Regions from separate parts of the Citrobacter freundii complex sp. 2025EL-00176 genome, predicted to be linked through region 3. Evidence: predicted binding sites of a transcription regulator. Region 3 holds the regulator's gene; each other region holds the start of a gene.

Region 1 (2,205 bases), on a different contig from region 3:
GTAAACAGCTGGCCTTTTTCGGTGATGTACACCGCTTCGCCAGGCGCAACGTCGCGCAGGAATTCAAAGCCCAGCGTATCCAGCGCCACACTCTCGGAAGCCACCATATACTCGGTGCGACCGTCGCCAATATCGCGTTTGCCCAGTACCAGCGGGCGAATACCGTTAGGATCGCGGAAGGCAACCATACCGTGGCCGATAATCATCGCCACGCAGGCATAGGCGCCACGGATCTGGCGGTTGGTTGCCGCAATGGCCGCAAAAATATTGTCTGCTTCCAGCGGGTAATGGCGGAAGTTATCCAGTTCGCTGGCGAAAATATTCAGCAGGATTTCTGAATCTGAAGTGGTATTGATGTGGCGGCGCTTTTCTTCAAACAGCTTTTTACGTAACTCATGTGCGTTGGTCAGGTTGCCATTATGGGCAAGCGTGATGCCATACGGTGAGTTGACGTAAAAAGGTTGAGCTTCGGAGGCGCTGGAGCTGCCAGCCGTTGGGTAACGCACATGACCGATGCCCATATTGCCCTGCAAACGCTGCATATGGCGCGCTTCAAAAATATCGCTCACCATTCCGTTTGCTTTACGCAAGCGGAAGCAGTTGTTGGCATCAATAGTGATGATGCCCGCAGCATCCTGACCACGATGCTGGAGCACCGTTAACGCGTCATAAATCGACTGGTTTACCGGCATAACACCGGCGATACCGACAATACCGCACATACGTCTTTTCCTCGTTCAGCAACGACCCAAAGTTTATACTTTGGGCAAGAAACTTGACGAGCTTTGCAGATAGTCAAAGAACCATCTGATGATGAAACTGAACTGCGGGATCAGCTGCGACTTACCCCAGTCTTCACTTTTCGACAGACCGGTAAACGTATCGAGAAAGAACAGTATGGCGGCGACAATCAGCGCTCCTCGCAGAGCACCAAAGCAAACCCCCAACACCCTGTCGGTACCCGACAGGCCTGTTTTCTCTACCAGTTGGCCTATCACAAAGTTAACGATAGCGCCGACGATAAGTGTCGCGATGAACAGTATCGCGATAGCAATCCCATTTCGAACCAGTTCGTCTTCAAAGCCCGTAAACCAGACAGACAGGTAAGTGTAGTAATGGCTGGCGACAAAGAAAGCACAACCCCAAGTCACCAACGATAATGCTTCACGAACAAAGCCACGGATCAGGCTAACCAGACAGGAAAAACCAATCACCGCGATAATGGCGTAATCAATCCAGACCATAAGTGTCCCACGATTTTACGCCCTGTCGTCCTGTTCGGGGCGCATTCTAACAGAAAAAGAAAACGTTTGCGTAGGGATTTCCTTTCCACGCGTAAATAAAAATGGCGCTGAAAAAATCTTCAACGCCATACGGTTTTATGCCTCTTCGGACACTGCCGGATAGCGGTGAAAACACCGTATCCGGCCGACATGAGACTGCCCCTTAATTAGGGGTATACCCCATCACAACCCCACTCAAACCGGAGATCTTCTGGAGCTCGCCCAGCGAGTTCTTCAGCTTATCTCTGGAGGCGTCAGGCCCTACGAGAATGCGGGTTATTTTACCCTGTACCGGCGTTGACGGGGAAGTATATACCCGGAAGCCCGCGCCACGAAGTTTACCCACGATCTCATTGACCTTATCCGCATTTTTCAGCGCGCCGAGCTGCACAACATAGGCTTTGCCGGTCGGGGCTGGCGCTTCTTCCGCGACCGATTTCGGTGCTGGAGCAGGCGCAGGGGTTGGTGCCGGTGTGGCGGCAACGGGTTGCGGCTTCGGTTTAGGTTTCGGCGATTCAACAGGTGCGGGAACAGGATCTAACGCCGCGCTGTTTGCCGTTGCCATGCGCGATGGGTCCAACGATGGTGCGGCGGCATCGCCAGCGCGCACCTCTTCTGCCGCCCCTTCAGGCGGTTGCGTTGGCAGCGCCTGCGTTGCCGCAGGCATCATGTCCGGTTCATCGCGATCGCCGGGTTTGGGCACCAGAGGGATCGCTGCAAACTCATCCTGATAATGTTTTTTTTGCCCGTCAAGCAGCCCGGGGAGCACAATCACCCCAAGCGCGACCAGCACAATTGTGCCAACTAATCGATTCTGAAACTTACTCGCCACCGCTTCTCCCCACGTCTATCACTTCCATGACATGTGCGACAGTGTGAAACGATCCACACACCAACACGGTATCTTCTGGCTTCGCCTCGG
Region 2 (2,205 bases), on a different contig from region 3:
CTAAACCAGGTCACCGGTTGTTCGTCGGAGACGTCCAGCGCGACGGCCAGCTCAGGATGTACGCGTTGGTACAGGCTAATGGCGACGGAATCGGCGATGGTGTAATCCAGCTTACCGGCGATAACATCATCAAGCAGTTCAGTGGTGCCCTTTTTGTCATCTACTTTCCAGCTCAGGTCGGGAAATTTTTTCTCTTTTAGCTGCTGGAGATCGTTAACCACCACATGCCCCGGGGCGATAGTCAGCTGATTTTCATTCACGGTAGCCAGGGTTCGGGGGCGATATTGCCCAACACGATACACCAGCTGTTGTGAAACCGAGTAATAGGTCGGGCCGGGCTGATAATTTTTCACCCGCTCGCTGTTATACACCAGGCCTGCGGCTAACAGATCGGCATTCCCGTTATCCAGGTCGTCAAACAGCTGGCTGATGTTCTGACGCACGGTAACTTTTAACTTCACGCCTAAATAGTTGGCGAACGCCTGGGCCAGTTCATAATCCAGACCGAATTTTTTGCCGTTGAGAGTAGCGTAAGTTAACGGCGAGTCGATGGTACTGACGCGCAGTTCTCCCCGCGACTGAATGGCGGCGATACGATTTTCGGCTTTACCGAACCAGGGAATGGATGGCCAGAGAGCCGCTGCCAACAACAGCGTTAATATGCCGATGAACAGATAATTAATCTTTAATTTTTTCAATTAGTTAATTCTCTGAACCGTACGTTGTCTCTGTCTGCTGTGGTGTTGTTTAAGAAGTGAAGTCGTCATTAATGAGCGGCATTTTGCTTAAACTTGCGTCAGTTGGCAACTTATTCAGAATACAGACCGCATTTGATGATAAGACAAGGCCGCGATTTTATTTCCACGCAAACGGTTTCGTCGGCGCGGTAGATTCTTTATAATACCGCCCGTTTCCCCCACTTGGGCACACCGAAAGCTTAGAAGACGAGAGACTTATGATGGAAATTCTGCGTGGTTCACCTGCACTGTCTGCATTCCGTATTAACAAACTGCTGGCACGTTTTCAGGCTGCCAACCTCCAGGTCCACAATATTTACGCCGAGTACGTCCATTTTGCCGATCTGAACGCACCGTTGAATGAGGATGAGCACGCACAGCTTGCACGCCTGCTGAAATATGGTCCTGCTCTTCACAGCCACGCTCCTGAGGGTAAACTGCTGCTGGTTACCCCTCGTCCAGGCACCATCTCCCCGTGGTCTTCTAAAGCGACTGATATTGCCCATAATTGCGGCCTACAACAGATTAGCCGCCTGGAGCGTGGTGTTGCTTACTATGTAGACGCTTCTACGCTGACTGCGGCGCAGTGGCAGGAGGTTGCCGACGTACTGCACGACCGCATGATGGAAACGGTTTTCTCTGCGCTAAACGATGCCGAAAAACTGTTTGCGCATCACCAGCCTGCGCCGGTCTCCAGCGTTGACCTGCTCGGCCAGGGTCGTCAGGCGCTGATTGACGCCAACGTGCGTCTCGGCCTGGCATTGGCGGAAGATGAAATCGACTATCTACAGGATGCGTTCAGCAAACTGGGGCGCAACCCGAACGACATCGAGCTGTACATGTTCGCGCAGGCCAACTCCGAACACTGTCGCCACAAGATTTTTAACGCCGACTGGATTATCGACGGTGAACAGCAGCCGAAGTCGCTGTTTAAAATGATTAAAAACACCTTCGAAACCACCCCGGACCACGTGCTGTCTGCCTATAAAGACAACGCTGCGGTGATGGAAGGATCCGAAGTTGGCCGTTACTTCGCTGACCACGAAACCGGTCGCTACGATTTCCATCAGGAGCCAGCCCATATCCTGATGAAGGTCGAAACCCATAACCACCCGACCGCCATCTCTCCATGGCCGGGCGCGGCAACCGGATCCGGCGGTGAAATTCGTGATGAAGGCGCCACCGGGCGCGGCGCAAAACCGAAAGCCGGGCTGGTGGGCTTCTCTGTTTCCAACCTGCGTATTCCCGGCTTCGAACAGCCGTGGGAAGAAGATTTCGGCAAACCGGAACGTATTGTTACCGCGCTGGATATCATGACCGACGGCCCGCTGGGCGGCGCGGCGTTTAACAACGAATTTGGTCGTCCGGCGCTGACCGGCTACTTCCGTACCTATGAAGAAAAAGTTAACAGTCACAACGGCGAAGAGCTGCGCGGCTATCATAAGCCGATCATGCTGGCGGGCGGCAT
Region 3 (2,205 bases):
ACCCCTTTGGCAATCACGGGCAATAATCCCATTGGCGAAAATTCGGTGGTGCCAATGCCAAACGCACCGATCGCCAGTGCCAGTAAGGGATAATTGATTTTCATATATCGACTCCGTAACGTCGAGCCGTGGCGCGACATAAAATAAGAGTCAAAAGCATGACATTGATCGCAAAATTAATAAAGTTAACAAAATTGCAAAAGACTTTTGCTTATTCGCAAACAATAGAGGGGAAACAGATGCGGAAAGGATGAGGGAGAGCTAACTCCCTCGGGGAAATCAATGCAGCGCTGCGGTGAGGCCACCCGCGACGATCAAACCCAGAACAATAATGGTAGTCACTAACGAAAATTTCAGATCGGTGCTCATCAAGTTTTCTCCTTTTTATTCCCACACAAAAAGTGATATTGCGCATTTTTACACACTTGAAAGCAAAAATCTCTCACGATTTATATTGATAACTGCTTTTAACTCTTCCCCTTTTCGTTAAGATCAGACAAAATTCCACGCTTACTTGATTAGCGTACCGGCCATTGACCCCTTCCTGACGTTCCGTGTCGTTTTCCCGGCGTGCCGCAACCCCTACGTTGCGTTAAGGGTGTGTGAAGGCAAACGTTTACCTGGAGTATTCTCAGGAGCTTAGGATATGGTCTGGAGTGAGATGTAATGGCAACAATTAAAGATGTAGCGAAGCGAGCAAACGTTTCCACTACAACCGTATCACACGTAATTAACAAGACGCGCTTTGTCGCGGAAGAAACGCGTAATGCGGTTTGGGCTGCGATCAAAGAGCTGCACTATTCTCCAAGCGCAGTTGCGCGCAGCCTGAAGGTGAATCACACCAAGTCTATCGGCTTGCTGGCGACCAGCAGTGAAGCGGCCTATTTCGCCGAAATTATCGAAGCCGTTGAGAAAAACTGTTTCCAGAAAGGCTATACCCTGATTCTGGGCAACGCATGGAACAGCCTTGAAAAACAGCAGGCCTATCTGTCAATGATGGCGCAAAAGCGTGTTGATGGTCTGTTGGTGATGTGTTCTGAGTATCCGGAATCACTGCTTTCGATGCTCGAAGAGTATCGCCATATTCCGATGGTTGTGATGGATTGGGGCGAAGCTAAAGCTGATTTTACCGATACGGTCATTGATAACGCTTTCGAGGGCGGTTACATGGCGGGTCGGTATCTGATAGAACGCGGCCATCGCGAGATTGGCGCGATCCCGGGCCCGATGGAACGGAATACCGGGGCCGGTCGTCTGGCTGGCTTTATGAAAGCGATGGAAGAAGCGCTGATTAAGGTTCCCGACAACTGGATTGTACAGGGCGATTTTGAACCTGAGTCCGGTTATCGCGCCATGCAGCAAATTCTTTCACAGTCGCATCGTCCGACCGCCGTGTTCTGCGGTGGCGATATCATGGCGATGGGCGCGCTGTGCGCTGCTGACGAGATGGGACTGCGCGTACCGCAGGATGTCTCGCTCATCGGTTATGATAACGTGCGCAACGCCCGCTTCTTCACGCCAGCGCTGACGACCATTCACCAACCTAAGGATTCACTGGGTGAAACGGCCTTCAACATGCTGTTAGACCGCATCGTGAATAAACGCGAAGAGTCGCAGTCGATCGAGGTTCATCCGCGTCTGGTAGAGCGCCGCTCCGTTGCTGACGGTCCATTCCGCGATTATCGTCGTTAAGCCTGCTGTGCGGGGGCCTCATCTGGCTCCCGCAACCATTCTTTATTCAGCGTTTCGCTATCCCCTAAATAATCCAGCAACCAGCTCAGTGCGGGCGAGGTGTCGTTCTGCTGCCATGTCAGACAACACGCGGCATCAGGAAAGGGATTCTCCAACTGCAACGAGACCCATTTACCGCTATCAATCCACGGTTTGGCAAAATGTGTTGGTACCATGCCCACACACAATCCCGCAGACAAGCAGGTCGCTGAAGATTCCCAGTCAGGAACCACAACGCGCTTTTGGTTATCCAGTAACCAGGTAATACGTTTCGGCAATGTACGCGAGGTATCTTCGCGCACCAGCGACGGCCAGTTGCGCAACGTATCATCGCTTAGCGGCCCCGACATTGACGCCAGCGGATGATGGCTGGCCACCACGCAGCTCCAGCTCAGCATGCCCATGTCGCGGAAGGTATAGCGCCCCCCTACCGGAATGGCCTGCGTGGCGCCAATAGCCAGCTCTACGCGCCCA
Region 4 (2,205 bases), 320 kb from region 3:
CGGTAACGTTACCTTCGTTATCCGGAAAATGATGATGGATACGGCGGGAGAGTTCACCTGCCAATGCGTCAATCGCACCGGCAGGTAAAGGTGAAGTTTTGGCAATAGTGACTTCAATACGCATAGTAGCCCCCTGTTGAATATACTGTTTATTTATACAGTCATTCAAATCAGTTGGCTACACTTTTTTTAGTTTTTTACTGACCAACGTACCGTTTCGCCACCCAGGAAAGGTACCAGCGTATCATCTGCCAGCGCAATGCTCTCCGGGACCTGGTGCTCCACGCGCTCAAGCTCAATAAAGGTCTCATTTACCGGCAGGCCATAGAACTGCGGGCCATTGAGTGAGCAGAAGGCTTCAAAATGGCTTAGCGCATTCATCTCTTCAAATACGGTGGCATAGCTGCCCAGCGCTGTCGGGGCGTTGAAACACCCGGCGCAGCCGCAACTGGATTCTTTGCGATGACGCGCATGCGGCGCTGAGTCGGTACCAAGGAACGCACGGCTAAATCCGCTGGCGACCAGTTCACGCAGCGCCTGTTGGTGGTCGTTACGTTTAAGGATCGGCAGACAATACAGGTGCGGGCGAATGCCGCCTACCAGCATGTGGTTGCGGTTAAACATGAGATGTTGTGGCGTAATGGTGGCGGCGAGAAGCTCGTTACCGTCGCGCACATATTCGGCAGCATCTTTAGTGGTGATGTGTTCAAACACCACTTTCAGCGCGGTCAAACGCTGACGCAACGGTTCCATAACCGACTCAATAAAACGTGCTTCGCGATCGAAAATATCGATATCCGCATGCGTCACTTCACCATGCACCAACAGTGGCATACCCAATTTTTCCATCCGTTCCAGCACCGGCATGATGGCATCAATAGAAGTTACGCCATGCGTCGAGTTGGTGGTGGCATTGGCCGGGTAGAGTTTCGCGGCGGTGAACACGCCTTCGTTGAAACCACGCTCCAGCTCATTGGGATCCAGCGTATCCGTTAAGTAGCAGGTCATTAAAGGCGTGAAGTCGTGTCCGGCAGGTACCGCATCAAGAATGCGTTGGCGATAAGCGATAGCCGCATCAACCGTGGTGACGGGCGGTGCCAGGTTCGGCATGACAATGGCGCGGCCGTAAATTTCACTGGTATAGGGCACGACAGTTTTTAACATGTCGCCATCGCGAAAGTGAAGATGCCAGTCGTCTGGGCGGCGGATCTTTAAAACCTGGGATGGTGCAGTCATCAATATGCTCCGGCTGAGGATTGTCTTTTTTGCCGGAAACAAAGGATAAGCGGAAACGTTTTCGTTTGCACGAAAAAAAAGGGCGCATCAGCGCCCTCGGGTTTATTAGTCGGTGAACGGGATGATGATTTCGCCCGGTTTCACTTCTATACCTTTCGCCAGTTTTTTCGCCAGCGCTTCACCCTGGCTGCTGTCTTCCTGCAGAACGTAGGCAGGCTGTTGGTTAAAGTAATTACGCAGCGACTGGTTTAAATATGGCATCAGCGTTTGCAGTACCGACTGCATTTTTTCTGGTGTCACGGTCGCGTCCACGACCTCCATCTCTTGCAAATAAATTGCGCCTTTCTCTTTATTGAAGACCGGTAAGGCCTTGAGCTTCAGCTTCATGGTGGCTTTCTGACTGCCAAACAGGGAATTCATGTCCAGGTTAGCATCACCCGTCAAAGTCACTTTGTTAGGCTCTTCACGCCCTATCTGACTGGCGAGGTTGCTCAGTACGATGTGTGCCTCAGCGACGCCGGGTAAACCGATATCTTTAGAAAAGTTGTTATGCTTCGCCAGCGCCTGATTAATCTCTTGCTCGCTAACCGTATATTGCGTGAGTTGATTACAACCAACCAACAGGCCGCCAACAATGAGTGCAGCGGCAAAAAAAAGCTTTTTCATGGGGTTCCTCAACATGATGCTTGTGGCGTAATCGTGACACAAAGCATCATCGAGTACCAGCGCTCCGGGCACCAGCAGAAAAAACTGAAAAGTGCCCGTGCACCGAATTAGCTATCAGGCGTCGGGTTCCAGCATGCCGCGCGTTGGGCGTTTGTGGCTGAATTGCCAACCCAAAGCCAGGAAGGTGATGAAGCCGATAATACCGAGCATCATCCACGGCAATTCAGGCTGCGCCAGGGCTTTACCCATATCAAACAACCAGCCGCCGCCGACATAACCGATGGCGCCGCCGATGGCGAGTCC

The links. The regulator PurR, encoded in region 3, represses purine synthesis genes. The targets are predictions, from matches to a motif close to CANGCAAACGTTTGCNTG.
Region 1: a site for PurR is predicted at 1,300-1,317, ahead of cvpA (colicin V production protein). Genes of this name have one in related genera too.
Region 2: a site for PurR is predicted at 863-880, ahead of purL (phosphoribosylformylglycinamidine synthase). Genes of this name have one in related genera too.
Region 4: a site for PurR is predicted at 1,285-1,302, ahead of pyrC (dihydroorotase). Genes of this name have one in related genera too.

What each region holds. Positions count from the first base shown of each region.
Region 1 is NZ_JBRYHT010000015.1:26,908-29,112, forward strand. It holds gene purF (amidophosphoribosyltransferase) at 1-722, opposite strand, end outside; gene cvpA (colicin V production protein) at 756-1,244, opposite strand; gene dedD (cell division protein DedD) at 1,447-2,115, opposite strand; gene folC (bifunctional tetrahydrofolate synthase/dihydrofolate synthase) at 2,105-2,205, opposite strand, start outside.
Region 2 is NZ_JBRYHT010000016.1:53,360-55,564, reverse strand. It holds gene mltF (membrane-bound lytic murein transglycosylase MltF) at 1-698, opposite strand, end outside; gene purL (phosphoribosylformylglycinamidine synthase) at 956-2,205, shown strand, end outside.
Region 3 is NZ_JBRYHT010000001.1:771,073-773,277, reverse strand. It holds gene ACVXHP_RS03805 (MFS transporter) at 1-104, opposite strand, end outside; gene cydH (cytochrome bd-I accessory subunit CydH) at 280-369, opposite strand; gene purR (HTH-type transcriptional repressor PurR) at 667-1,692, shown strand; gene punR (DNA-binding transcriptional activator PunR) at 1,689-2,205, opposite strand, start outside.
Region 4 is NZ_JBRYHT010000001.1:447,511-449,715, forward strand. It holds gene dinI (DNA damage-inducible protein I) at 1-124, opposite strand, end outside; gene pyrC (dihydroorotase) at 190-1,236, opposite strand; gene ACVXHP_RS02215 (lipoprotein) at 1,342-1,902, opposite strand; gene mdtH (multidrug efflux MFS transporter MdtH) at 2,017-2,205, opposite strand, start outside.